4 regions of the Endozoicomonas sp. genome follow, and region 2 is predicted to be linked to each of the others. Evidence: predicted binding sites of a transcription regulator. Region 2 holds the regulator's gene; each other region holds the start of a gene.
What was found. The regulator LexA, encoded in region 2, represses DNA repair genes until DNA is damaged. The targets are predictions, from matches to a motif close to TACTGTNTANNTANACAGTA.
Positions count from the first base shown of each region.

Region 1: the regulator LexA is predicted to act here: its motif matches at 2,367-2,386, upstream of recA (recombinase RecA).
Region 3: the regulator LexA is predicted to act here: its motif matches at 2,682-2,701, upstream of ACOCLE_RS18480 (LexA family protein).
Region 4: the regulator LexA is predicted to act here: its motif matches at 3,639-3,658, upstream of uvrD (DNA helicase II).

Region 1 covers NZ_OZ239981.1:2,136,653-2,142,753, reverse strand. The annotation lists gene ACOCLE_RS09560 (ABC transporter permease) at 1-111, shown strand, start outside; gene ACOCLE_RS09555 (DUF3299 domain-containing protein) at 123-659, shown strand; gene ACOCLE_RS09550 (hypothetical protein) at 904-1,407, opposite strand; gene ACOCLE_RS09545 (CinA family protein) at 1,821-2,315, shown strand; gene recA (recombinase RecA) at 2,440-3,537, shown strand; gene ACOCLE_RS09535 (regulatory protein RecX) at 3,542-4,000, shown strand; gene ACOCLE_RS09530 (M14 family metallopeptidase) at 4,169-5,086, opposite strand; partial or broken gene ACOCLE_RS09525 (tRNA-uridine aminocarboxypropyltransferase) at 5,240-5,902, shown strand.
Region 2 covers NZ_OZ239981.1:1,616,822-1,622,922, reverse strand. The annotation lists gene ACOCLE_RS07015 (mechanosensitive ion channel family protein) at 1-486, opposite strand, end outside; gene nagZ (beta-N-acetylhexosaminidase) at 651-1,670, opposite strand; gene ACOCLE_RS07005 (L,D-transpeptidase family protein) at 1,702-2,184, opposite strand; gene ACOCLE_RS07000 (TetR/AcrR family transcriptional regulator) at 2,218-2,847, opposite strand; gene lexA (transcriptional repressor LexA) at 2,993-3,589, shown strand; gene ACOCLE_RS06990 (hypothetical protein) at 3,631-4,062, shown strand; gene ACOCLE_RS06985 (hypothetical protein) at 4,079-4,321, opposite strand; gene ACOCLE_RS06980 (DUF6586 family protein) at 4,451-4,927, opposite strand; gene topA (type I DNA topoisomerase) at 5,046-6,101, opposite strand, start outside.
Region 3 covers NZ_OZ239981.1:4,105,525-4,111,625, reverse strand. The annotation lists gene ACOCLE_RS18495 (hypothetical protein) at 1-42, shown strand, start outside; gene ACOCLE_RS18490 (hypothetical protein) at 48-1,919, shown strand; gene ACOCLE_RS18485 (hypothetical protein) at 2,005-2,238, shown strand; gene ACOCLE_RS18480 (LexA family protein) at 2,718-3,140, shown strand; gene ACOCLE_RS18475 (Y-family DNA polymerase) at 3,137-4,414, shown strand; gene ACOCLE_RS18470 (hypothetical protein) at 4,481-4,924, shown strand; gene ACOCLE_RS18465 (ISKra4 family transposase) at 5,099-6,101, opposite strand, start outside.
Region 4 covers NZ_OZ239981.1:4,565,626-4,571,726, reverse strand. The annotation lists gene ACOCLE_RS20520 (TRAP transporter substrate-binding protein) at 1-1,073, opposite strand, end outside; gene uvrD (DNA helicase II) at 1,371-3,536, opposite strand; gene ACOCLE_RS20510 (SIS domain-containing protein) at 3,754-4,614, shown strand; gene ACOCLE_RS20505 (PA3496 family putative envelope integrity protein) at 4,730-4,906, shown strand; gene ACOCLE_RS20500 (IS982 family transposase) at 5,258-6,101, shown strand, end outside.

The DNA.
Region 1 (6,101 bases), 520 kb from region 2:
GAGTGGGTTCTGGCGGTCGCCATCATTGTTTCGGCGACCATACTGGGTGCAGTGCCTGCCTGGCGAGCCTATAAAAATTCATTGGCAGATGGTCTGACGGTCAGGCTGTAGGAGAGCGAATAATGATAACGAGAAGACAACGCTTTGGCTGGATGGCACTGGTGCTCATGGTGCCTTTTATGCTGATGAATTTTGCCATGGCGGCAAAGATTGAACCCCCAAAGGCGCCTCCAGTTAAAGAGATTAACTGGGATGACCTGATGCCTCCGGTGGATGAGGAAATTGTCCGAAAGTATGAGGCCGGTGAAATCAGCCAGGTCGAGGCCATTGATTATATTGTTAAGCTGGGCAAGGTTCCTGTAAAAGACATGGATCAGCAGCGGGTTAAAATTCCCGGTTACCTGGTACCATTGAATATAGGTAAGGATCAATCAGCAACAGAGCTGTTACTGGTGCCCACCATGGGAGCCTGTGTTCATGTACCACCACCGCCACCTAATCAAACCATTTTTGTTCGCTATGATAAGGGTATTAAAGTGACGGAAGCGGGCTATACACCCTACTGGCTGGAAGGGGTGATCAGGGTTGAGAACAATACGTCCGAGTATACTGATGTTGTTTATGCCATTACGGTGGAAAGTATTAAGGAGTTTGAATAGGTTGGTGAGAGTCGCATTGCCATGAATATCTGCGTCAGAGTCTGGGATCAGACTTTTTCGATGAAGGCTAATTAGTGCAGTGAGCTTCAGACAGCGTGTTAGTTTTTAGCCAGCCTGCCATTGTAGGAAAACAAAAAACCGCCATTATATTTGGCGGTTTTTTCGTATCGGGCCGTGCTAAAAACTGGGTTGAAATAAACCTGTCAGAGCCGTTTTCCTTACTAAGAGTATATCATTGATTAAGCTACTTTTTGTAATATTCATAGGCTTCTTTGGCTGTTTTTGATGTTACCCTATTGAAACATTGATTGAATTCTAACTCTGAACGCTTTTTGCTTCTTTCAAATGATTCGTTGTAATCTCTGAGCTTTGTTTTTTCATGGTCAATGTTGACTGAAACAGGAGTTTCGTTACATTGTTCTTCGTAATCAACAATGGTTTCTGTTTTGCATTCTGTTGTTAGTTGATGATCGTATTCATAACTTCTACAAACGGTGTTCCCCGGTTTTTCTATTTTGACCCTTTTGCAGCTTTTTACCATTCTATAGCCCAGGTTAATGGCCGTGCTGCTCTCAAAAGCCATGTCTTCAAAGTCCCTGGCCTGCTGTTTATAGGCTTTCACTACAGAATCTTGCTCGCAAACGAAGTTGGCTCGATCAGCAGGCGTCATTTTTTCAAAGTCTCGTAACGTTACGCAGCCACTTAAAAAAAGAATGCTGAGAATAAGGCATATTCTTATCTGGTTCATTTATTCAGTCCCGATTTTTATTTTGGCTTCTAGCGTCGATTGTAATGATGAAATTTTAGACTAATTAATTTTTATCAGGATGACGTGAAATGATTTTATGGGTTTTTCCTGTGTAACTTATTAAAAATTAAGGGGTAAGATACAAACTTAAATAAAATTATTGATTGTCCTTGCTAACAGAAGTTCGATAAGTATCAACGAAGAGTGACTCACAATAACTGCATGCACCAGACGGCCAATGCTGCCAGATGAAAGAAAGAGCGTTGCCAGGGATTTTCGGGCAAAGCACTTTCTCTCCGGAAAACTGGCTTTGTGACGTGAACCGTTCGATGATTACTTGTGAAGAGTTCCCCTAATCGTGTTATAACATCCTATCCTGATTGGCTCCTCTGTTAACTGTATGGCGAGTGACCATGGAACCTACACTGCATTCTGCTACGTCCCCCATTGTCTACGAGATTGCTGAACTCCTGATTTCCAGAGGTTGGACACTGTCTACGGCCGAGTCCTGTACCGGAGGGGGGATTGGTCATGCCTTGACGGCGATGCCCGGTAGCTCAGCCTGGTTTGAAGGGGGGGTCATCTGTTATGCCAATGGCGTAAAGGCTCATCTTCTTCATGTGCCGGAAGTGTTGCTCAATAAGTACGGTGCCGTCAGTGAACAGGTGGCTATCGCCATGGCTCAGGGTGTACGGAAGTTGCTGAAAACCGATATTTCCGTGGCGGTGACCGGGGTTGCCGGACCGGGTGGCGCGACACCGGAAAAGCCGGTAGGAACCGTGTGGATAGCCTGGAGCACCGGACAGGAAGCCGCTGCAAGGCACTTTCATCTTGAGGGTGATCGTGATCAGATCAGGGAGCAAACGGTTGTTCAGGCATTGCAGGGGATTCTGACCTTGTTAACCTGAAAAAAGATCCGTTCCTGTCGAAGCAATAAATATACTGGACAAATATCCAGTATCTGTTTAAATATACAGTATTACTTATTTAGCTGTTCCTGATGAAGTCAGAATCGAACTGAGGGCGTGAAGAATGGATGATAACAGAAAAAAAGCGTTGGCAGCAGCACTTGGCCAGATTGACCGACAGTTTGGTAAAGGCGCCATCATGCGGATGGGTGACCAGAAGCAGGAAGCGATCCCGGCAATTTCCACCGGTTCTCTGCAGCTGGATATTGCCCTGGGTATTGGCGGTCTGCCAAAAGGCCGTGTTATCGAAATCTTCGGGCCTGAATCTTCCGGTAAAACCACGCTGACCCTGAGCGTTATTGCCCAGGCGCAGAAGCAGGGCGCTACCTGTGCCTTCGTTGATGCGGAGCATGCCCTGGACCCCCAGTACGCCGGTAAGCTGGGTGTGAATGTGGATGACCTGTATGTTTCCCAGCCGGATACCGGTGAACAGGCTCTGGAAATTACTGACATGCTGGTTCGTTCCGGAGCAGTCGATGTCATTGTTGTTGACTCTGTTGCTGCGCTGGTACCCAAGGCTGAAATTGAAGGTGAGATGGGGGATTCTCACGTTGGTCTGCAAGCCCGTCTGATGTCTCAGGCTCTGCGTAAGCTGACAGGCTCCATCAAGCAGACCAACTGCATGGTGATCTTCATCAACCAGATCCGTATGAAGATCGGTGTGATGTTTGGCAACCCGGAAACCACTACCGGTGGTAACGCACTGAAATTCTATTCTTCTGTACGCCTCGATATCCGTCGTACCGGTGCCGTGAAGCAGGGTGATGAAGTGATTGGTAACGAAACCCGCGTTAAGGTTGTGAAGAATAAGGTATCACCTCCGTTCCGTCAGGCTGAATTTCAGATTCTTTATGGCCAGGGTATCTACCATATGGGTGAGGTGATTGACCTGGGTGTGAAGCAGAAGCTGATCGATAAGTCCGGTGCCTGGTATGCCTATAAAGGCTCAAAAATTGGGCAGGGTAAAGCCAATGCTGCCCAGTATCTCTCTGATAATCCGGAAGTGGCGGCCGAAATCGAAGGGCTGATCCGTGATGAGTTGATGAGTACGCCAGAAAAAGATGCTGCCAAAAAGGCGGAAGCTGAAGCAAAGAAAGATGCGGGTAAAAAAGGTGACGCTGCCGCTGCAAGTGTGCAGCAGGACGAGCTGCTGGCTGAGTAATTGAATGTCTGCTGAAGCCATTCAAACGGTAAAAGATGTCCGTCGGGCTGCCATGGATCTGCTGGCCCGACGGGAACATGGTTTTACCGAGCTGGCCCGAAAGCTCTCGGTCCGTTTTCCCCATGAACTGGTGATTGAAGCGCTGACCCGTCTACGGGAGGAGCGGTTGCAAAGTGACGACCGCTTTGTTGAAAGCTACGTTTACAGCCGACAACAGCGAGGCTACGGTCCGGTTCGTATTAAGTCGGAACTGTTTCAGAAAGGGATTGATGGCGAGCTGATCGGTCAATACCTGTTGGAGCAGGATGATCATTGGGATGAGCTGGCAAAAGAGGTAAAAGAACGAAAATTTGGAGCCTCTGCTCCCAGAGATACTAAAGAGAGAGCCCGACAGACCCGTTTCCTGGCTCAGCGGGGCTTTTCCATGAGCCAGATATATCCTGCACTTTCTGGTAAAAACTGACTGTTATTTTCAACACTAAGGCACAGGGACACAAAGAAAGTTTTTTCTTTAACTTCTTTTGTTTGGCTTATACAGCCCTATCAAATAAAAGGGTTGAGTGGGCAGAACCAACTTGGTGTCTCTGTGCCTTTGTGGTCATTTTATTAAAAGTAAAGTTGCAATTTGCAATTACAGAAGACCGATTACATAGTCGAGCCCGCCTTTAACCGCCGCAACCTGAGCATCGTTACACTCTTCATCGGTCACTTTGGGGCTGTCCGGATAGACTTCCGTTGTCGTTCCATAGGTACAGTTGGTGACACCGCCGCATAAGCCAAGCTTAACCATCGGGTAATGGATCACACCATGCTGAACCATGGGTGAGTCGATAAGGTTTCCTTTCTCGTCAGCTGGCGCTATATGAGTGACGTTTGCCACAGACTCAATAATGGCTGCCTGAAATTCTGGCTGTGGATTTTCACTATCACCAACGGTGTAGAAACCATCAGGAATACTGCAGGGGACATACTCAATACCATTACGGGCTGCCAGGGCAGGGCGGAACTCGGTTTCATCGGTATCTGTGGTTTCGTGCAGGTCAAAATGGACCAGTACATTATCCAGTGTTGCAACCAGCTTCATCAGATTGGCTGACTCTTCAGAAGGGCTGTCCTGGTAAAATGAACGGTTTGGGTCAACTGCGTTTGGATTCCAGCGATTTATGGTTTCATAACCCCAGGGGCTGACACAGGGGGCAGCAACAACATTAAAGTGTTCCTGGTAATGCTCTGCCAGGGTATCCATAAACTTGATTGCACCGTGAACACCACTGGTTTCGTAACCATGTACACCACCCGTGATCAGAACGGTTGGCTTATTGCTGTCCCAGTTTTTACTTTTCAGGCAGAACAATGGAAAGCGGGCTTCATCGTAAGAGAGTGCACCGTACTGTTCGATGTCAAAGCGGTCTCCCAGGGCTTTGATTTTGGGAACCACTTCCTGTTGATATTCACGCTTGATCGTCACCTGTTCGCGCCAGGCCAGGCGTTCAGTGTCACTCCAGGGCTTGCCGGGTGTTCCAATCGGATAGCTTTTTGTTAATTGCATGTGGTTCCAACAGCTTGATTATTGTGAAAGTACAAATACAGTGCCGGACTGTTTTTTGTCCGGCTCGTTGAATGGTAATGTCAGTGTGTATGATGGCTCAAGAATGATGATGAAATTTATGAGATTTGAAAAGAAAGAAGGTCCCGGAAGGTAATGCCAGCAGTCAAAGGTGATTGTATTCAGTGCCGTTTGCCCGAGCGCGCCTGTATCTGCCCGTTAATCCCCCGGGTGGAATCTTCTGCCTGTTTCTGGCTGATTACTCACGATAAAGAGTTTGATAAGCCGACCAATACGGGCAAATTGATTCAGGCAGCGATACCCGGTAGCCGCCTGTTCAACTGGAGCCGGACTGCACCGGATGAGGAATTGCTGAGACTGTTGGAGGATCCGGCCTGGTTACCAGTACTGTTGTTTCCAACGGAATACGCTGTGGAAGCGCAGAGTAAAGCAGCGCCATGGCGTCATCATGCCTGATCTGATTGTAACATTGCCTTCATTATCATTGATGCAACCTGGCAGCAGGCCAGAAAGATGTATCGTCAAAGCCCCTGGCTGCATAACTTGAGTTTGCTGAGCTTGCAGCCAGAGGATCCATCCATTTATAGCCTCAGGCGAAATCGTCAGGAACAGCACCTGTTTACTGCCGAAGTGGCAGCGCTGGCGCTTGGACAGTTGGGTGAAAACACGAATCGTCAGCTGATGGAGGCACTGGTGCAAGTCTATTGTGACCGATATCTATGGGCTCGCAAAGGACAGAGAAAGGAAGAAAACCAAAGGTCTCTGGGCATTCTTGAGCAATACCAGCCAGATGGTTAACAGGACTTTCATGAGAAAAACCCACAAAAAGCACACGATTGATGCGGTGAAATGATCATTTTTTTTCACCGTTCCTATATAATGGCCGTTTTGCGTAAATTTACTATGAAAAGGCCGCTCGTTCAGACTTTGCAGGCATTTTCGTGTTTTGGAGTGAGCGGCCTTTTCCGCTCATGGCTGTTAAGAGATAACTCCCCCG
Region 2 (6,101 bases):
AAGAATGCCTGACAGGCTATAACCTAAGGCCTGCATGGCAACCAGAACCCCGGTAATGATGACGGCAACTCTCATTAGGCGCCCCAAGGCAATAACCGACGTCTGATCCAGCTTCTTCTTTCGGTCAACCTGCAGATAACGATGTTCCAGCGCCTTTATGAATGAAATAAAAACCCAGCAGAAAAGAACAATAACCAACAGGTCCCGAAAACTCAGAAGCCTTTCAAAGATACTGTTTCCGGTCCCTTCCCAAATTTCTTCTGCTGACCAGCTCAGCCCGGCAACCCAGATAAACAGATAAACCGGTTTCTGACCTGCCGCAAGCAGAGCATCATCCCAGAAATTCTGAGTAGCTTCCGCTTTAGTCATGAGCTTGCCGAATATCTTGCCAGCAAGATACCGGATAAACGCTGTCAGAAAAACAGCAATCACAGCCTGCATAAGCCAGTCAGGAATGTTAACGGTTGTAAGGTATGAAAAGTCCATGGTTACACCACAACGCTTAACCAAAATGTGAAAATAAGGACTGGAAGAAAGGACTGAAGGCGCACGGGATAAATAACTATAAACCAGTACGTCAATTTTGAGAGAAAGTTACTGAAATTACTTGGTAATGATATCTACTGGGTATTGATTAAGGCATGGAAAAATCAGTCTGTTCCAAAAGCCTTGTTCAACATTGTACGTACTTGCTGGTAGCGCTCAGAGTTTTCAAGAGAGTCCCAATCAGTGTATGACTCCGGCATTAGTTTATCTGGGCCAGCAGCTTGCAAACAAGAGTCGTCTACTTCATCAAGAACATCCCGAACACCCTGACGATTACAGATAATCAGAAGATCACAGCCAGCATCCAAAGCGGCTCTGGCTCTAGCAGGGTAACTGCCAGTTTTCGCTGCTCCTTCCATCGACAAGCAATCACTGATAATAACCCCTTCAAATGCGAGCTGGTTTCTTAACACGCCTTTCAGCCATTCTGGTGAATAACCAACCGGACGCTCGTCAATAGCGGGAAACAGGATATGGGCTGGCATTAATGCCTCAACTCCCTTTTGAATCATGACCTGAAATGGTTCCATGTCAGACTGCGAGATTTCATCAAGAGTGCGACTATCCAAGGGAAGAGTCACATGAGAATCAGCCTCTACATTTCCATGGCCTGGAAAGTGTTTAATAACCACTGACATCCCCGCTTCATGAACTCCATCAACCCATAATGAGGCCAGATGAATCACCTGCTCAGCCGAACGCCCAAAAGCGCGATCCCCAACAATAGACGTTTTGCCATGATCAATATCCAATACAGGCCCAAGGCAAAGATCTACCCCACAGGCCAGTAACTCACACGCCATCAGCCAGCCTGACTCATAAGCCATATGATACTGCTGATCCGGTGCAAATGAGCCGTATGCCTGTGCAGGAGGTAGACGGGTAAACCCTTCCTTGAAGCGTTGAACGCGCCCACCTTCCTGATCAACACAAATTAAAAGATCTTGCCGAACGTCTCGAATCGCGCTGACCAGTGCAATTAACTGTTCCCGACACTGATAGTTTCTGGAAAAAAGGACAATACCCGCAACACTGGGCAAGGAAAGCAGCTGGCTTTCTTCGGCAGTAAGCTGAAGCCCCTTTAGGTCTACCAAAAGCACACCACGGTTCAAGCCAGATTGCACAAATATATCCTCTGAAAACAAAAAATATGCATCAGCTAAGCTGTATATTGATCCTGGTACCAACATCTATACGGTCAAACAGATCAATAATATCTGCCCCATGCATTCTGATACACCCCCGAGAGCCAGGCTCTCCCATCACTGCAGTATCTGGTGAACCGTGGATATATATGTAGCGACGCATGGTATCAACATTTCCAAGCCGGTTATATCCGGGCTCAAGGCCACTGAGCCATAAAATCCTGGTTAATATCCAGTCCTTTCTTCCAGGATACTGCTTTCGAAGTTGCGGTGAATAAATCTCACCCGTAAAGCGGCGCCCAATAAATACTGAATTAACCGGCAGACCAGCACCAATTTTAGCTCGGATTACATGCAGTCCAAGAGGTGTTTGCCAACTTCCCTCCTGTTGGCCAGTGCCTTTGCTGGCCGTTGAAACAGAGTATGTGTGACTCTTGCCACTCTTCTCGTGAAGCACCATCTCCTGACTGGAAATATGAACGGTAAGAAGCATCGGTTTAAAACTCTTTCTTGTAGAAACGGCCTTTCAGGTATGAGCTCTAAGACCTGCAGCCATGAAAGGAACCATTTTCCTCATGATTTCTTCCAGCTCATAGTTAACCCCGTAATCACTTTCAGCAATTGCCCGCAGAGCATTTGCTCCTGACAGGGTAAAAACTGCAGATCCGAGAATAAAATAAACTCTCCAGAACAAATCCCCCATTGGCAAGTTAGGGCATGCTTTTACCAGCAATTGGAGGTAGGCTTGGAACACATCCCCGTATACCTCCCGTAAATATTTCTTCAAATGCCCCTGCCCCTGGGTGTAGGCCAACCCAATCAGCCTCATACAGACAGAAAGATCCTCTGGGCTTCTAGGCTCAACAACCATAATCTGATCTACCAGCAAATGAAGTATCTCTTCCAGGTCAATGGCATCGTTATTATCCTGATATTTAACAAGCGCTTTGGAAAGCTTGCTGACAAAAGGATCTAAAAAACGGGAAAAAACAGCCTGAATCAGAGCTTTTTTAGAACCAAAGTGATAATTAACAGCAGCAAGGTTAACACCTGCCTTGCTAGTAATTGAACGCAGGGAGGTCTCTGCAAACCCATGCTCAGCAAATAACTTCTCTGCAGCGTCCAGAATCCTGTCTACTGTCGCTGACTGTGACATGCCTGTGTAACCTCCATTGTAAACATTTGTTTAAAACTAACGTTAGCAAACTAAAACATCAAGTCTGATTAATAAGTTCTGGTAGTTGCAGCCAACAAAATACTGTATATAATTACATGTACTGTATAAAAACACAGATTCAGATATGTATAAATTGACTAAGCGCCAGACTGAGATCCTAGAACTGATCAGGTCTCATATCGAAGAAACCGGCTTCCCTCCAACCCGAGCGGAAATTGCGCAGACATTCGGTTTCAGGTCTCCCAATGCCGCCGAAGAGCACCTTAGAGCACTTGCTCGTAAAGGTGCGATAGAAATCACCCCTGGAGCATCAAGAGGCATACGAATACCTGGCACAGAATACGCTGGCCTTCCTATTGTAGGACAGGTTGCTGCAGGAAGCCCCATTCTTGCCCAGGAGCACATCGAAGATCACTTATCCATAAACCCTGAATTCTTTTCTCCAAAAGCTGACTTCATGCTACGTGTAAAAGGGATGAGCATGAAGGACATCGGCATTCTTGACGGCGACCTACTCGCAGTCCACAAAACATCAACAGCTTCCAATGGACAGATTGTGGTTGCCAGAATTGATGATGAGGTCACCGTTAAGCGTTTTGAACAAATTAAAAACAGAGTTTACCTCCACCCGGAAAATGAAGAATTCAAAACAATCGAAGTCGATCTCAGTCTTGATACTTTTGCTATCGAAGGGCTGAGCGTAGGGGTCATCAGGAACTGAAAAAGCCTGTCCCTGACGATTCCTGTTGTAGAGGACCTGACATGCAAGCACTCACCGCATCATTAAATCAGAGCAGCAACGACGCTATTCATGACAATGAACCTGCCAGCTTTATTGATGAACTCATCATCTCAGGACCACCTTGGCAGTCTGGACGTTTTTTGAAGTCAGTTCTCAGTGAACTCGCCAATGACCAGGATCAGCGCTGGCTCACTTTGATACTGTCAAGCGAACAAGCTAAAAACACTATAAACTGGCTAAAGGCTTCTGGTATCAGTAGACATCGCCTACAGGTCCTCAATCCCTCAGCACAATCTGATCCGCTTAAGCTCACCCGAAAAGCCCTTGCCGCAGGAACCAGTCATACAGTAGTAAGCTGGATTAACCAAATGGATAGCAGAGCACTGTCTGAATTAGAGTCTGCTGCACGTTCAGGTAGGTGCCAAGGCCTAGCCATCAGAAACAGGGGATAGGATTGATTCCAACAAATCAATGCAGAACACGATTTTCCGGAATATATTCTTCAGCCTCAGATTCAGTTTTTCTCCCTACTTCAGCTATGCAGGCATCCAGCATAGCTCTTGCAACCTCAACCTGTTCACCCTGGAGAAAGTCAAGCAATTCCTGAGAAAATGACATAGTCACCAATGGCTCAGCGTTTTCTTCATCGCTACGACGCAATACAATTTCGCCGGAAGGTAATTCAACAATTTCAAGAAATGACGCTGACATAATTAGTGACACCAGAATTTAATGGTTAGCGATAAAGCATTGTGCATGAGGCTTTGGCCGCTTTCAAGACAACAGGAGAGATCTAAATCTGGACAGTAATATACAGTAAAGAACTCATCTGCAGACTGCTTACCACTCGAGGCTGAAGTTTCGACTATAGGTTACCAGCTCTTTTAGAGAATCAAGCACGGAAAGAAAACCCTCCATCTGATCAAGCCGAACACTATTGATACTGAATAGAGGAATTTCATTGCAATCAAGACTCTTCCGCTGAATAGGCATCGAGCATTCCAGATGGTTCTTTAACAACGCTGACAACCATGAGTCTTGCTGCTCAAGACGCTCAATATACTGTAGCTCAGAAGAAACCTCACCCTTATAGTGGACACTATTCATAGCCTCATCCAATGAGGGAAGCTGGTTTACCGGCAAACGGTAATTCGTCATAATTTCAGCAATTAACGACCGATAAGCCTGAACCATGGCATTCAGGCAGGCCTCACGGAATGCGGGCTTGGCAAGATCATCTGCTTCCTCCCAGGCATCCAGCAACAATCGGGAGTGAAAGAGCATTTTATTGGTATATCCCTGCCAATTGTTTGTCATAACCAACTCCATCAATCATCCAGGCACAACTTAGCGCTGCCGGGCCAAAAATTAATAACAGCCATAATACAACAGGGCTTAATAGCCCTGTTTCATGAACCAAGAGTGTGAGATAGACCTAACTGGACTGGCGCTTTTTAGTCTGCTTTTCATTCCAGCTACCCTCATCATAGGTAGCACTCCAACCAGTTGCCTTACCATCCAGCTCTGACATAACATACTGCTGCTTAGTCTTACGACTGTATCGAATAATTGCTGGGTTCCCGTCAGGATCCTGCCGGGGAGCATCCATCAGATAACCATACTTAGGGTCAATCATTGCCTGATGCGGCAATAATTCAGCAACCAGAGGAGCACGGGTTTCTCTGTTCTTGGGAAATTGACTGGCCGCAAGGAATAACCCGGAAGCCCCATCCCTGAGCACATAATGATCATCAACTTTGACACACTTTAACTCAGGCATGGGTACTGGCTCCATTTTGGGTGGAGCTGGCTCACCACTTTTGAGTAACTTTCTGGTATTCTTACATTCACTGTTAGTACAGCCAAAATACTTACCAAAACGCCCCGTTTTCAACTGCATTTCACTACCGCACTTATCACATTCAAGTACGGGACCATCATATCCTTTTAGCTTGTAACTCCCCTTCTCCACTTCAAACCCAGAACAATCAGGGTTATTACCGCAGACATGCAACTTCCTATGCTCATCAATCAGGTAGCTTTCCATAGCGGTAGAACACTTGGGGCAACGACGCATGGCTCTCAGGGCGTTAACCTCCGCATATTCATCATCTGCGTCTTCCACCTCTTCGCCAGGAACCAGGTTAATCGTCGTTTTGCAGCGTTCCTTCGGTGGCAACGAATAACCAGAACACCCAAGAAACACCCCGGTAGATGCCGTGCGGATCATCATTGGGCGGCTGCAGGTCGGACACTCAATGTCCGTCAGGGAGGGTTCATTTGAACGCATCCCCCCTTCACTCTGTTCAGCCTGTGTCAACTGAAGAGTAAAGTCCGTATAAAAATCATCAAGAACCTGCTTCCAGTTTTTTTCACCTTCAGCAATATCATCCAGTTTCTCTTCCATTCTTGCTGTGAAGTGAAAATCCATGAGTTCATTAAAGGACTCATTCAGACGATCAGTCACAATATCGCCCATTTTTTCGGCATA
Region 3 (6,101 bases), 2.5 Mb from region 2:
GTACACGGTCCAATAATCCCTACCATCATTCCTGCCAGCTGATAACGATGGCTTATATACCTGACCAAGCTGATTTCATTTTCGGCCTCGATCCTTATGTGCCGGTTACTGGCTTTGCTTTCTATCCAGAAAAGAAATACGCCTTTGTCACACCGCCTTCGGTCGTCAGTGTTTACCAAGGGCGTTGGGATACCGGCCTCAGTAGCCAGCAAAGCAGTCTGGTGGCTTATGGCGTAAGTTTGCCCGTTTGTAGTAGCCGGACACAAGCTAGCCAGCAGGCAACACCTCTGAAAGCCTTGCCAATCGGGCTATTTTGGGGGGAGGTGACTAAAAAGAGTGCCGTTGTCAGTTTTAGTCATGGCGTGTCGGTTGCGAAACACAGTTCAAAAAGTAGCCTTTGGAAACATACCAACCTGCAGGATGTTAAACACTCGCAGCGTTGGGATCACTCAATAAGGGCTACGGATGAGAGTGCAGTTGATCGTTGGCAAACAGGCAGGCCTGAAGATCGGAAAAAGCAAAACAGTATTCGCCGTGTTGATGAATTTAGCCCTCCGCACCAGATAGACAAGTTCGGCTATCTGATACCGGGAGCAAGCCTGCTTAACTTCCGTTTTTCCGGTCAGCCTTATTCGCCCGAAGCGACTCCTGCGGTTTACTTCCGAATGGGGCGCAGGATTGAGGCCAAGGTTATTCAGCCGAGGGATAGTAAACGTTCCTCTATCTTCCAAAGCAACCGAGCCGAGGATCAGCCAGTTATCCTGCCGTGGGGCTTCGGCCAGAAAGCCAAGGATGAGAGCGTAACCGGCAACTATGGCGGCGAGACAGACCCGAACATTGTGGAAAAGCCGGAGCCAGAGCAGCCAGAGATCAGGGAGAGTTATCTGCTTATGAACGTTATCACCACCGTCGTATTGCCTGTCCGGACACCGCTCGAACTGCCCTCAATGGAAATCAGTCTGGATATTGATAGCTTCTCTTGGAGCTTTACCGGAGAGCTTTGGGGCGCTTCCAATATCGCACTGGTGGAACCGGACGAGAACGGTCCAAAGCAGATCGAGGTGGATATCAACGGCTGGAAGTGGATCTTCATTATTGAGCGTTACAGCACAAACAGACGGTTCGGGGATGAGCGTTACACACTCTATGGCAGCAGCCGAACGCAGCTTTTGGCATCGCCTTATGCGCCACAGAGAAGCAAGAGCAACAGCGCCAACCTCAACGCTAAACAGGCTATTACCGAAGAGCTGGCCCCTTTCTTTGAAGAGAGCGGCTTCACGGCAATCTATCCCGATCTGAACGACTACAGCACACCCGATTGGATAATGCCTGGAGGTTCATTCAGCTATCAGAACCAGACCCCTATACAAGTGGTGGCCAAGATAGCTACCACGGCAGGATCAGTGGTTATCCCAAGTCGAGATAACGATCAGGTGAGCATTCAACCTCGCTACCCTGCCAGCCCTTGGCATTGGAACACCGCCACGATGGACAAGATCGTTCCAGCCAGTATGGTCATTAGCTTGAGTGCCAACTGGCGACCGGAGCAGGCTTACAATGCGGTTTATGTTTCCGGCACCAATGCAGGCGTTACAGTCAACGTCAAAAGAACCGGCTCCAATGGCGATAACCCGGCTCCCGATATTCTGGAAGACTGGCTTACCGAAACGCAGGTCAATACCGAGCGTGGCCGAAATGAGCTCGCCAAGGGGGGCAACCAGAGCATTACCACCATTGAACTGCCATTGACCGACACCAACACAGCACCCGGGTTAATTGAGCCGGGGATGCTGGTAGAGGTTCAGGATACACTTTTAGGAGAGAGCGGAAACTGGCAAGCCCTCTGTCTGGCGACCAGCATCAGTGCAAGCGGCGTGGGGAATGTTGTTCAGTCAGTAGAGCTCGAGCGGCATTATTAAAAAGTGCCCAGTATGGTAATACTGGGACTTAAGCGCATTGGTTTGTCATTAAAACGACAGGTTAAACATAGTCTATGGAGGGATTATGGCAACCACCAATATCTGGCAGCAGTTCAAGGCTCTGATTCCTGAAGGCATGCGTGTCATCGCCACCATTACTGCTAACAACGGCAACGGTACCAGTCAGGCAGAGCTGAGAGATGGTTCAGTGATCACCGTGAAAGGGGAATCAGTAAGTGTTGGCTTGAAGGCATTTATTCAGGATGGGGAGATAAGAGGTATAGCACCTGATCTCGCTCACTATGAAGTGGAAGTTTGAGGTAAGCAAAAAATAATAAAGTTATCCAAAATTCAGCCGATATTGATCGATCAAAAAATGATCAGTTGTTTATAACCCTCCTTTTTTGCCACTCAGACTCATCTCCTCACGGTTTATCCACAGCGTTTTCCACATAAATTCTGGATGACTCATCGAGCTACGCAATAAGAAAAACCGAAATCATTACCATTCATGATCAGGCTTGACTAACAATAAGCACACAATTTATCAACAGGTTACACATCGACTCAAATCTGATGACAAGTCCAGAGAGAATTGTGCATAACATCCTGTAATAAGAAAGGTTATCTAGAAATCTTGTTTTCACAGAACGCTGGATTTATCTGTTTATCCACAGCCGGCTTAAACACTGAATATCTTATTTGCTAACCCGCCTGCATCACTGCTCATTAGCTTGACACAAGAATCAGATCAAATGACTATACTGTATATATAAACAGTCTTTGAGTTGAAGTGGCATGAAGCCAATCCAGATCCTTCCACAACCCACCCCAGAAGTATTACCCTTCTACCGGAGCCCCGCAGCCTGCGGATTTACCAGCCCAGCGGCAGATTACCTGCAAGAAACACTGTCCCTTGATCAACTGCTAATCCGCCATCCTGCTGCCACTTTTTTTGCAAGAGCCCAGGGACGATCCATGGAAGGTGCCGGTATCTTCGATGGTGATATCCTCATTATTGACCGCTCGCTATCCCCAAAAGATGGTGATGTGATACTCACTCTGCTGGATGGTGAGTTAATCGTAAAGCGCCTCATCTACCGCAACAACAAGCCAGAACTCCATTCTGAAAACCCGGACTACCCGCCCGTTAAGCTCGATTCTGAACAGGAAATTACTGTTTGGGGTGTGGTGACTGAAGTCATTCACCACCTGCGATGAAGGAAGTAATCGCCCTCTGCGACGCCAACGCCTTTTACTGTTCCTGCGAGCAGGTCTTTAATCCATCCCTGCTTGATAAAGCCCTGGGCGTGCTGAGCAATAACGATGGCTGCATTGTTGCCAGAACAGCGCAACTCAAAGCACTGGGCGTTGCCATGGGTACACCGGCATTCAAAGTCAGGGATCAGGTAGAGCGTGGCGAGATCATTCTGAGAAGCTCCAACTATGCACTCTACGGCGATATGTCCTCCCGTTTTATGTCGGTGCTGGAACAGTTCAGCCCGAAGCTGGAAGTGTATTCCATCGATGAAGCCTTTGTTGACCTCTCCGGTTTTCCTGAAGACAACCTGCATGCCAGAGGCCGGGACATGAAACAGCGGGTATTCCAGTGGACAGGGCTCCCCATTGGCGTGGGCATCTCTACCACCAAAACACTCGCCAAACTGGCGAATTACGCGGCCAAGAAATTTCCGGCAACTGGTGGCGTTGTGGACTTAACCAGCCCAGTTCGCCAGCAGCGGCTAATGGCGATTACCCCGGTTGGTGAAGTATGGGGCGTCGGCCGGCGAATCGGAAAACGGCTGGAGGCGGCAGGCATTCATACAGCGGCACAACTGGCAAACGCCAATCGACAATGGATCAAGAAACAGTTTTCTGTAGTGTTGGAACGCACAGTCTGCGAACTCCAGGGAGAATACTGCATTCCCTGGGAGGAAGGAGGTTCAGCCAATAAACACCAGATCATGTGTTCAAGAAGCTTTGGCCATCGAGTCACCACCAAACAGGAACTTCATGCGGCACTGGCCAGTTTTATCTGTCGTGCCTGCGAGAAACTCAGAAAGCAAAAGCAGTATTCCCGTGAAGCCATCCTCTTTATCAGGACTGACCCCTTTAAAGACAACCTCCCACAAACAGGCCGAAGTCTTAAGCTGATGGCACCGTCTCCTACCAGCGATAGCTCGGTCTGGCTACAACAGTTAACTCCGGCTTTGGACATACTGTTTCAGGAGGGTTACGAGTATAAAAAGGCAGGCTTCGCCCTCATGGATCTTTGCTCCGGCCAGGGCTTTCAGGGAGATTTACTGACAGCAGCATCAAACCCCGAAAATACCCGGATGATGTCGGTACTGGATGCCATCAATCAACGTTTTGGAAGCCAAACACTGCGGCCTGCTTCAGTGGGGTTTGAGTCTCAGCAGTGGCATATGAATCAGCAGGCATTGAGTCCCTGTTATACGACTCAATGGCGAGATATTATACGAGTCAGAATATGAAAGTGTGCACTTGCTGGTTGGCTGGAAGAAAACCAGATGGCATCTGGCAGCAGGATGAATTGAACAATGACGCCTGAACAGCGAAAACTACTGGATGAGCTGGAACCTGACCATCACCTGTCGTTAGACCCGAAGCGAAAGGTATGGCGTGTGTATGCCTATGGTACAACGCATCAGTTCGCTGCCAACAAACTCGGTGGTATCGAACCGGCAAAAGCGACGGCAAAGGCCTTTCGTGACAGCCTGCCTGCCGAAGCTTTTGAGCTGAAGAAGCCGTTGCTGGAGCAGGCGAGATCAAAGGCTGTTGGTGTCCGTAAATGCACCAATTCTATTGGCGTTACCTACTGGCGAGCAGACTGGGTCGAACTTGATCCGACTGACCCGCTGGGTCAACGGATAAAGAAAAAAAGCAAGTATTTTTCCATTCAGGAATATGGTGACAAAGAAGCCTACAATAGGGCGGTCAAGTACCGTGAAAGGGCGATCTTTGAACTGGGTGTGGTCGGGTGAAACTGACAGACAGCTTCTTGAAAATCGGTAACTGTAAGGTCAAGTCTGAACTTCTACGCTTTAGAAAGGCAGTTTATCATCAAAATCATCAAAAATGCCGTTTGGATCTGGAGTAATAATATAATTAAATTTCTGCTTATTAGGATTGGGTGCTCTCTCAATTTGATAACTGACTCATAGGTTAGCTTCAACCTTTCCAGTCATGAACTCAGACCAAAGTTGTTCCCAGCGCCCCTTACTCTGGATCAGTGCTCTTGTTGTCAAAAGCACTTCCGCTCCTGTTGCTTTCCACCTCATTCCAGAACCACATAATCGTTGCTTTACCAGAGTCTTACAAGCCGCTTCAGTAACTCCTGAACCTATTGGCCAATGGCGTTTAAGCGCCTGATGATAATTCATTAACTGGTGATTGTTTGTAAAATAGCTCACAGCTTTGTAGCGCTTCTCTGTCAGTGCGATTGTCTTTTTCGGGAGCTCGGCTGATTCAATTTCCTGAAGGATTTTTTTGGCTGCTCCACGCTTGTTTTTCAAACTATGTAGCCTGTCTTCAAGCCACTGGTGTCGCTTCGCCTTACTGGTTGGAAACAGTGCTTCCGCTGCTCCAGCTAAATATTCAGATGCATGATAAAAATCGAGTATCTGCCCAGAGGTATGTTGTTTCAAATAACTCCAGTTTTCTCTAGCCCCGTCAGCTACCCCGATGTATGTGGCATTTGGGTAGAGTCGTTTTAGATCTGCAATCTCCTCGTCGAGCTTGCTCATAAAGCTTTGTTTACCATACTCTGGCGAACTGGCTGTATATATCGTGTGGAGCCTGTCTCCATCTGCAGAATATAGGCTCAATGTCCCACACATGGCTTCCCTCCAGCCTTCTTCACAAAGCAGCATGCAGGTTCCATCCAGACCAATGGCTATTGTTTCAACAGGCTCTTTTAGTGGAGGAAGGTGGTAGTGAGTGTCTTGCTGGTCTTCAATTAATGCACCTACTCTGTCCGATAAATGCTTGATATAAGAATTTGAAAGCGTCCTTTGATGGTTGGTCTCAAAATCTTCTTTTACCGCAGGCGCTGGCATCTGGCTGTATTTCCAGGCGATAGACTTGGCAAATTTGGGGGTAGCTGAACCAATAATACCGGCACGAAGATCAAGTGCTGCCAGAGTACTGCCACCTCTGACA
Region 4 (6,101 bases), 2.9 Mb from region 2:
TAAGCCTTGGACTGCTCGCGGAACTCACTGAACGATTCATAAACCCGTCCAGCAACATCGCTGGTGGCTGCCACTTCCAGTGTGATCTCATCGGCCACTTTTTTCAGTTCAGCAAGTACATCATCCGGCAGGCGCTTTACTTTAACTCCGTGCTCGTTCACCAGCTGTTGAAGCGCCGCATTATTCCTCGCAGTATATTCATCAATCATGTCCTGGTTTGCTGCACGGGCTGCCGTTTTTACAATGGCCTGCAGGTCTTCAGGCAGTTTATTCCACGCATCCAGGTTGATGGTGAATTCCATCATGCTGCCTGGCTCATGCCAGCCTGGGTAGTAGTAGTAAGAAGCGGCTTTGTAGAAACCAAAAGCCAGGTCATTGTATGGGCCGACCCACTCAGTGGCATCAATAGCGCCGGTCTGAAGTGCAGTAAACAGCTCACCACCGGGTATATTCACGGGTACACCACCCAGACGCTTCAGCACTTCACCGCCCATACCCGGTATGCGCATTTTCAGACCTTTCAGGTCATCCAAGCTGTTGATCTCTTTGTTGAACCAGCCAGCCATCTGGACACCACTGTTGCCGCCAGCCATCGGTTTTACATTGAACGGCTTGTACACTTCATCCCAGAGTGCCTGCCCACCACCGTAGTGAATCCAGCTGCTGATTTCCTGTGCATTCAGACCAAATGGAACGGCAGTAAAGAACTGGGTAGCCGGGTCCTTACCCTTCCAGTAATAAGCACCACTGTGACCCATATCAGCAGTGCCACTGGATACCGCATCAAATACTTCCAGTGGTGGAACCAGTTCACCGCCACCATACACTTTGATGGTCAGGCGACCATTACTCATTTTATTAACGGATTCGGCAAAGCGCTCAGGGGCGGTACCCAGCCCCGGGAAATTTTTTGGCCAGGATGTAACCAGTTTCCATTCGATGGGTTTTTGAATTTCCGGAGCTGCTGACTCAGTACTGGAGGTTTGCTGCGGCTGTTCACCCTGCCCACAACCCACCAGTGCTGCAGTTGCGGCAGCGATCCCCAAAGAGGCCAATAAATTACGACGTTTCATGCAAGGACCCTGTTCTCTTGTTTTTAATCTTTTACCAATCGGATTCTCTAAATCCCTATTCCGCTGATAGCCTCAAGCGTAATCCTGCGTTAAAGCTCCTCACCATAGCTAAGGCTATGACTCGTCACTTTGCCTTGTCTTACACTTCAGTCAGCCATGCTCATAACGGGTTTAGAAAATTTGATTGGTATTATTTATGCGGAACACGACAGAAGCATGGTAAGTGGATAGGGGGAAGCATACAAGCCTCCATTGATATGGAGGCTTTGGGTCTGGAGCCTTAAGTCTGGCAGGCTCCTAGATTGGAGAAAGGTTGGCGTAGGCCATCATCAACCATTTAGCGCCTTCAGAATCAAAATTGACCTGAACCCGGGCCTGGTTGCCATCACCTTCGTAATTAATCACAACACCCTCACCAAACACGTTGTGATGGACGCGCTGGCCGAGTGAAAGACCATGATCGGGTGATGCCGGCGCCATGCGGGTGACTACCGGTCGGGTTATGGTACCACCAAGGCGAACCTCCTGAAGCAGCTCACCAGGAATCTCCCTGATAAATCGGGAAGGGCGATTCATGGTTTCACTACCATACAGTCGGCGACTTTCAGCGTACGTCAGATATAAGGTTTCCATGGCACGGGTTATGCCCACATAACAAAGCCTACGCTCTTCTTCGAGGTTGCCTTCATCCAGGGACATTTTATGGGGGAATAACCCCTCTTCCATGCCGGCCAGAAAGACCAGAGGAAACTCCAGGCCCTTTGCAGAGTGGAGTGTCATCATCTGCACGCTGTCCTGGAACTGATCTGCCTGATTGGTACCCGCTTCCAGTGCTGCATGGGCCAGAAAGGCATCCAGAGGCGTCATGGCTTCGGTTTCTTCATCCAGGTCGAGCTCGTCCATATCAAACTGACGACAGGCATTAACCAGTTCCTCAAGGTTTTCCACTCGAGCCTGACCTTTTTCACCTTTTTCTTTACTGTGGTGATCGATCAGCCCACTCATGGTGATCACATGATCTGACAGTTCGCCAAGATCCAGTGTTTCACCCGCATGACTCATGGACTCGATCAATTCCACAAATGCTGCCATGGATTTACCGGCCTTACCGCCGACTACGGATGATGCCACCAGGTTTTTCAGAGCTTGCCAGAGTGAAATCCCCTGACTTCGGGCAGCCTCTCTCAGTTTTTCTACCGTTTTCTCTCCAATCCCCCGGGTCGGAATATTGATAACCCGCTCCAGAGAAGTGTCGTCGTTGGGAGAACTGACAAGACGGAGATAGGCCAGGGCATTTTTGATTTCTGCCCGTTCAAAGAAACGCTGCCCACCGTAAATTCGATAGGGGATTGCAGCCCTGAGCATTGCTTCTTCAAGTATACGGGACTGCGCATTGGACCGATAAAGGACGGCAATATCGCTGCGGGCCATGCCTTTGGTGACCGCATCTTTAATCCGATCTGTAATAAAGCGAGCTTCGTCCATTTCGTTAAAGCCAGCGTACAGATGTACTGGCTCGCCTTTATCGCCGTCGGTGCGCAGCTCTTTTCCTAAACGGTCCGGGTTATTGGCAATAACGGCATTGGCGGCCTGGAGAATATTACCGGTTGAGCGATAGTTCTGTTCCAGTTTGATGGTCTGGGCATTCGGGAAGTCATGTGTAAACTGACGTATATTTTCAATTCTGGCACCGCGCCAACCGTATATGGACTGGTCATCATCACCAACGACCATCAATTTGTCCTGGTCTCCAGCCAGCAGCCGTAGCCAGGCATATTGCACGGCGTTGGTATCCTGAAACTCATCCACCAGGATATAACGGAAACGCTCGCGGTAATGCTGGAGAATATCAGCCCGCTTCAGCAGCAGCTCATGCGCACGCAGCAACAGTTCCCCGAAGTCTACCACGCCGGCTTGCTCGCAGTACTCATGGTAGCGTCGATAAACATCCACCATGGTTCGTTCAAATGGGTCGTAACCGGGGTCGATGTAATCAGGACGAAGTCCTTCATCTTTTTTACTGTTGATAAACCACTGGGCCTGACGTGGAGGCCACTTTTGTTCATCCAGCTGCATGGCTTTCATGATCCGTTTGAGCACGCGCAGCTGATCATCACTGTCCAGAATCTGGAAGTTCTCAGGCAGTCCGGTTTCCTTCCAGTGCGCCCTGAGAAGGCGATGGGAAAGACCGTGGAAAGTACCCACCCACATCCCTCTGGGGGCGATGCCCAGCAGTTCCTCAATACGTGAGCGCATTTCTGCCGCCGCCTTGTTGGTGAAGGTTACGGCCATCACTGAATAGGGTGACATGGCTTCAGCCTGAACCAGCCAGGCGATGCGATGAACCAGAACGCGGGTTTTACCACTGCCGGCACCTGCCAGTACCAGCATAGAGCTGACGGGAGCAGCAACGGCACTGCGCTGTGCATCGTTCAGTGAATCAAGTATTGAGGTTACGTCCATAAAAATCTTTCAGTCAGGATTCGGTGCCCCCTTGCGATGGGGAGAGTATTTACAAGTACAGTGAGAGTTTAACGAAACTGCGTCATGAGGTCTTGCCTGTGTTAAGGTTCATTTAGACAGAGATGCAAGTGATGAACGAAGTTATTGCTATTTATTAGCATTTTGTCTGTGTATCCATGAGAACAACAATGAACGAATCAATGATGTTGAGCAGTTTATGTTAAGCAATGACCCGATTATCGAAGTGGGCAGGCAGTATGACAGTCTGAGACGTTCAGAGAAAAAAGTAGCTGACTGGGTACTCAATGAACCATCAAGTTGTATCAGCTTAAATATTGGACAGGTGGCTAAACAGGTTGGTGTCAGCGAGCCTACTGTCATGCGCTTTTGCAAGGCAATTGGTTGTAAGGGATTTCAGGATTTCAAATTAAAACTTGCCCAGACTCTGGGTACAGCTTCTGCTCCCCGCTTTACCAGTATGAAACTGGATCGGGATGACAGTACTGAATCATTAAAGAATAAGGTCTTTGATTTGACAATTCAGGAGTTGATGCAGGTCAGGGAGAGAATGGATATAGCCGGCCTGCAATCAGCAATTGAGGTCTTGGTTGGTGCTCGACGAATCGAATTTTTCGGGTTTGGTGCTTCTGCAGCGGTGGCACGCGATGCCCGGCATAAATTTATACGCTTGAAAGCGACAGCGGTAGCCTGTGCGGACCCTCATATCCAGCTGATTTCTGCTTCAACCATGACCCGTGATGATGTCGTTGTTGCGATTTCTCAAACTGGACGTTCAAAGGACTTGATCCACAGTGTAAAGCTTGCCAGAGAGCACGGAGCAACGATTATTGGCATCTGTCCAAATGGTACACCACTAGCAGAGCACTGTGATTTCCCGCTTGCGATAGCGGCGGAAGAAAATACGGATCTGTTTACACCATTAACGTCCAGAATTGTTCATCTGGTTGTGATTGATGTGCTCGCGGCAGGGGTCGCCATGCAGAAAGAACCAGAGCTTGAATCACAGCTGAAAAGCATAAAAAAAGGGTTGAGGTCTCTTAGAGTTAAGGATTTGTAAGATTTATCTTACATTTTTATACGACATGAGTGGTTGTCGTATGACCAGTAATTTAATATTTTGGTAACCGTAATCAGGCATCATTTAATAACAAATACAAGAAGAGGATGCTGTTATGGGAAAAGGTAAGAAAGCCGAAAAAGAGTTCATTCTGGATGAGCACCTGATCCGTCCTGAACTTGAGCAGAAAGGTTCCAAGCGCTCTCTGCAAATCCGCAGAGCACTTGAGGATAGAGAAGAAGACAAGCGACTCAGTGCCATTTTTGGCGATGACTACTGGGGAGGCATCTAATCACTTCAAATGAATACGAACCTTTGCTTACTCCTCGGTGAGGGTTCGTATCAAAATACTCCATTCTATCCCAACCATTTACTGAATGAGTTTTAGCAACTGCATCTTTTTTCCATCTGACTTCTAGCCATCACTTTCAATCACTATTCCTGGCTCTTCCCTCCAATATCTCTTTATATATTACTATGGTTCAGAAAAAAGATGACTGAGATCTTGGTTCTGAACTATGAATGTGGGGATCCTTTTTTAGATTAAAGTACGCCATGTGCGACTTTTAGGTTTGCATAAGGAGACATGACTGATCCTGCTTTCTGCTATTAAAAGCAGTAGAAAGCAAAGAAGGTTTCAGTCATGCCCGTTGAAGAGTTTATCACTACAGTCTACTGCTTGATCGACGATTTGGTAAAAGAGCTTTTTCCTGTACCACTGCGACTTCGAGGGTTTCCACCAAAGCTCACTGATAGTGAAGCGATCACCATGGAAGTTGTCGGTGAATGGCTTGGGCATCATAAGGACACTGAGATTTGGAAGTATTTTACCCGACACTGGCGACACCTGTTTCCTGACATTCCTTCACGCTCGGCATTTGTCAAACAGGCCGCCAACTTATGGCATGTGAAACAACGACTGCAAATTCGTATAGTCCAGATGATGCATGCAGATAATGCAGATATCCATTTAATCGATGGTTTTCCGATTGATGTTGTCGTCAGAACCCGTGCACCACAGAGCCGTATCTTTAAAGCTGAGGCTGGTTATGGTTACTGCGCTTCCAAGGACAAGAAGTTCTATGGCTTTCAGGGGCATTTGCTGGTTGAAGCACGAGGGATTCCTGTGGGTTTTACTCTGACCGCAGCGAACGTAGATGAGCGTGATGCAGCCTATGACATGCTCGAGACCATTTCTGGCCTCTTGCTTGGCGATAAGGGCTATATAAGGCCTGAGTTTAAAGCTGATTGTCAGGAATTAGGTATTGATCTTCAGACGCCACTGAGAAAAAACATGCAAGATGAACGTCCGAAGTCGTTTGTAAAGCTGGTATTACGGGTACGACGGAGAATAGAAACAGTGATAGGTCAATTGACAGAGCGCTTTGAAATAGAAAAGTGCCATTGTCGAGATAGATGGCATATGACATCACGTATCGCTCGGAAGTTACTGGCACATAATATTGGTTCTTATCTGAATATAATTG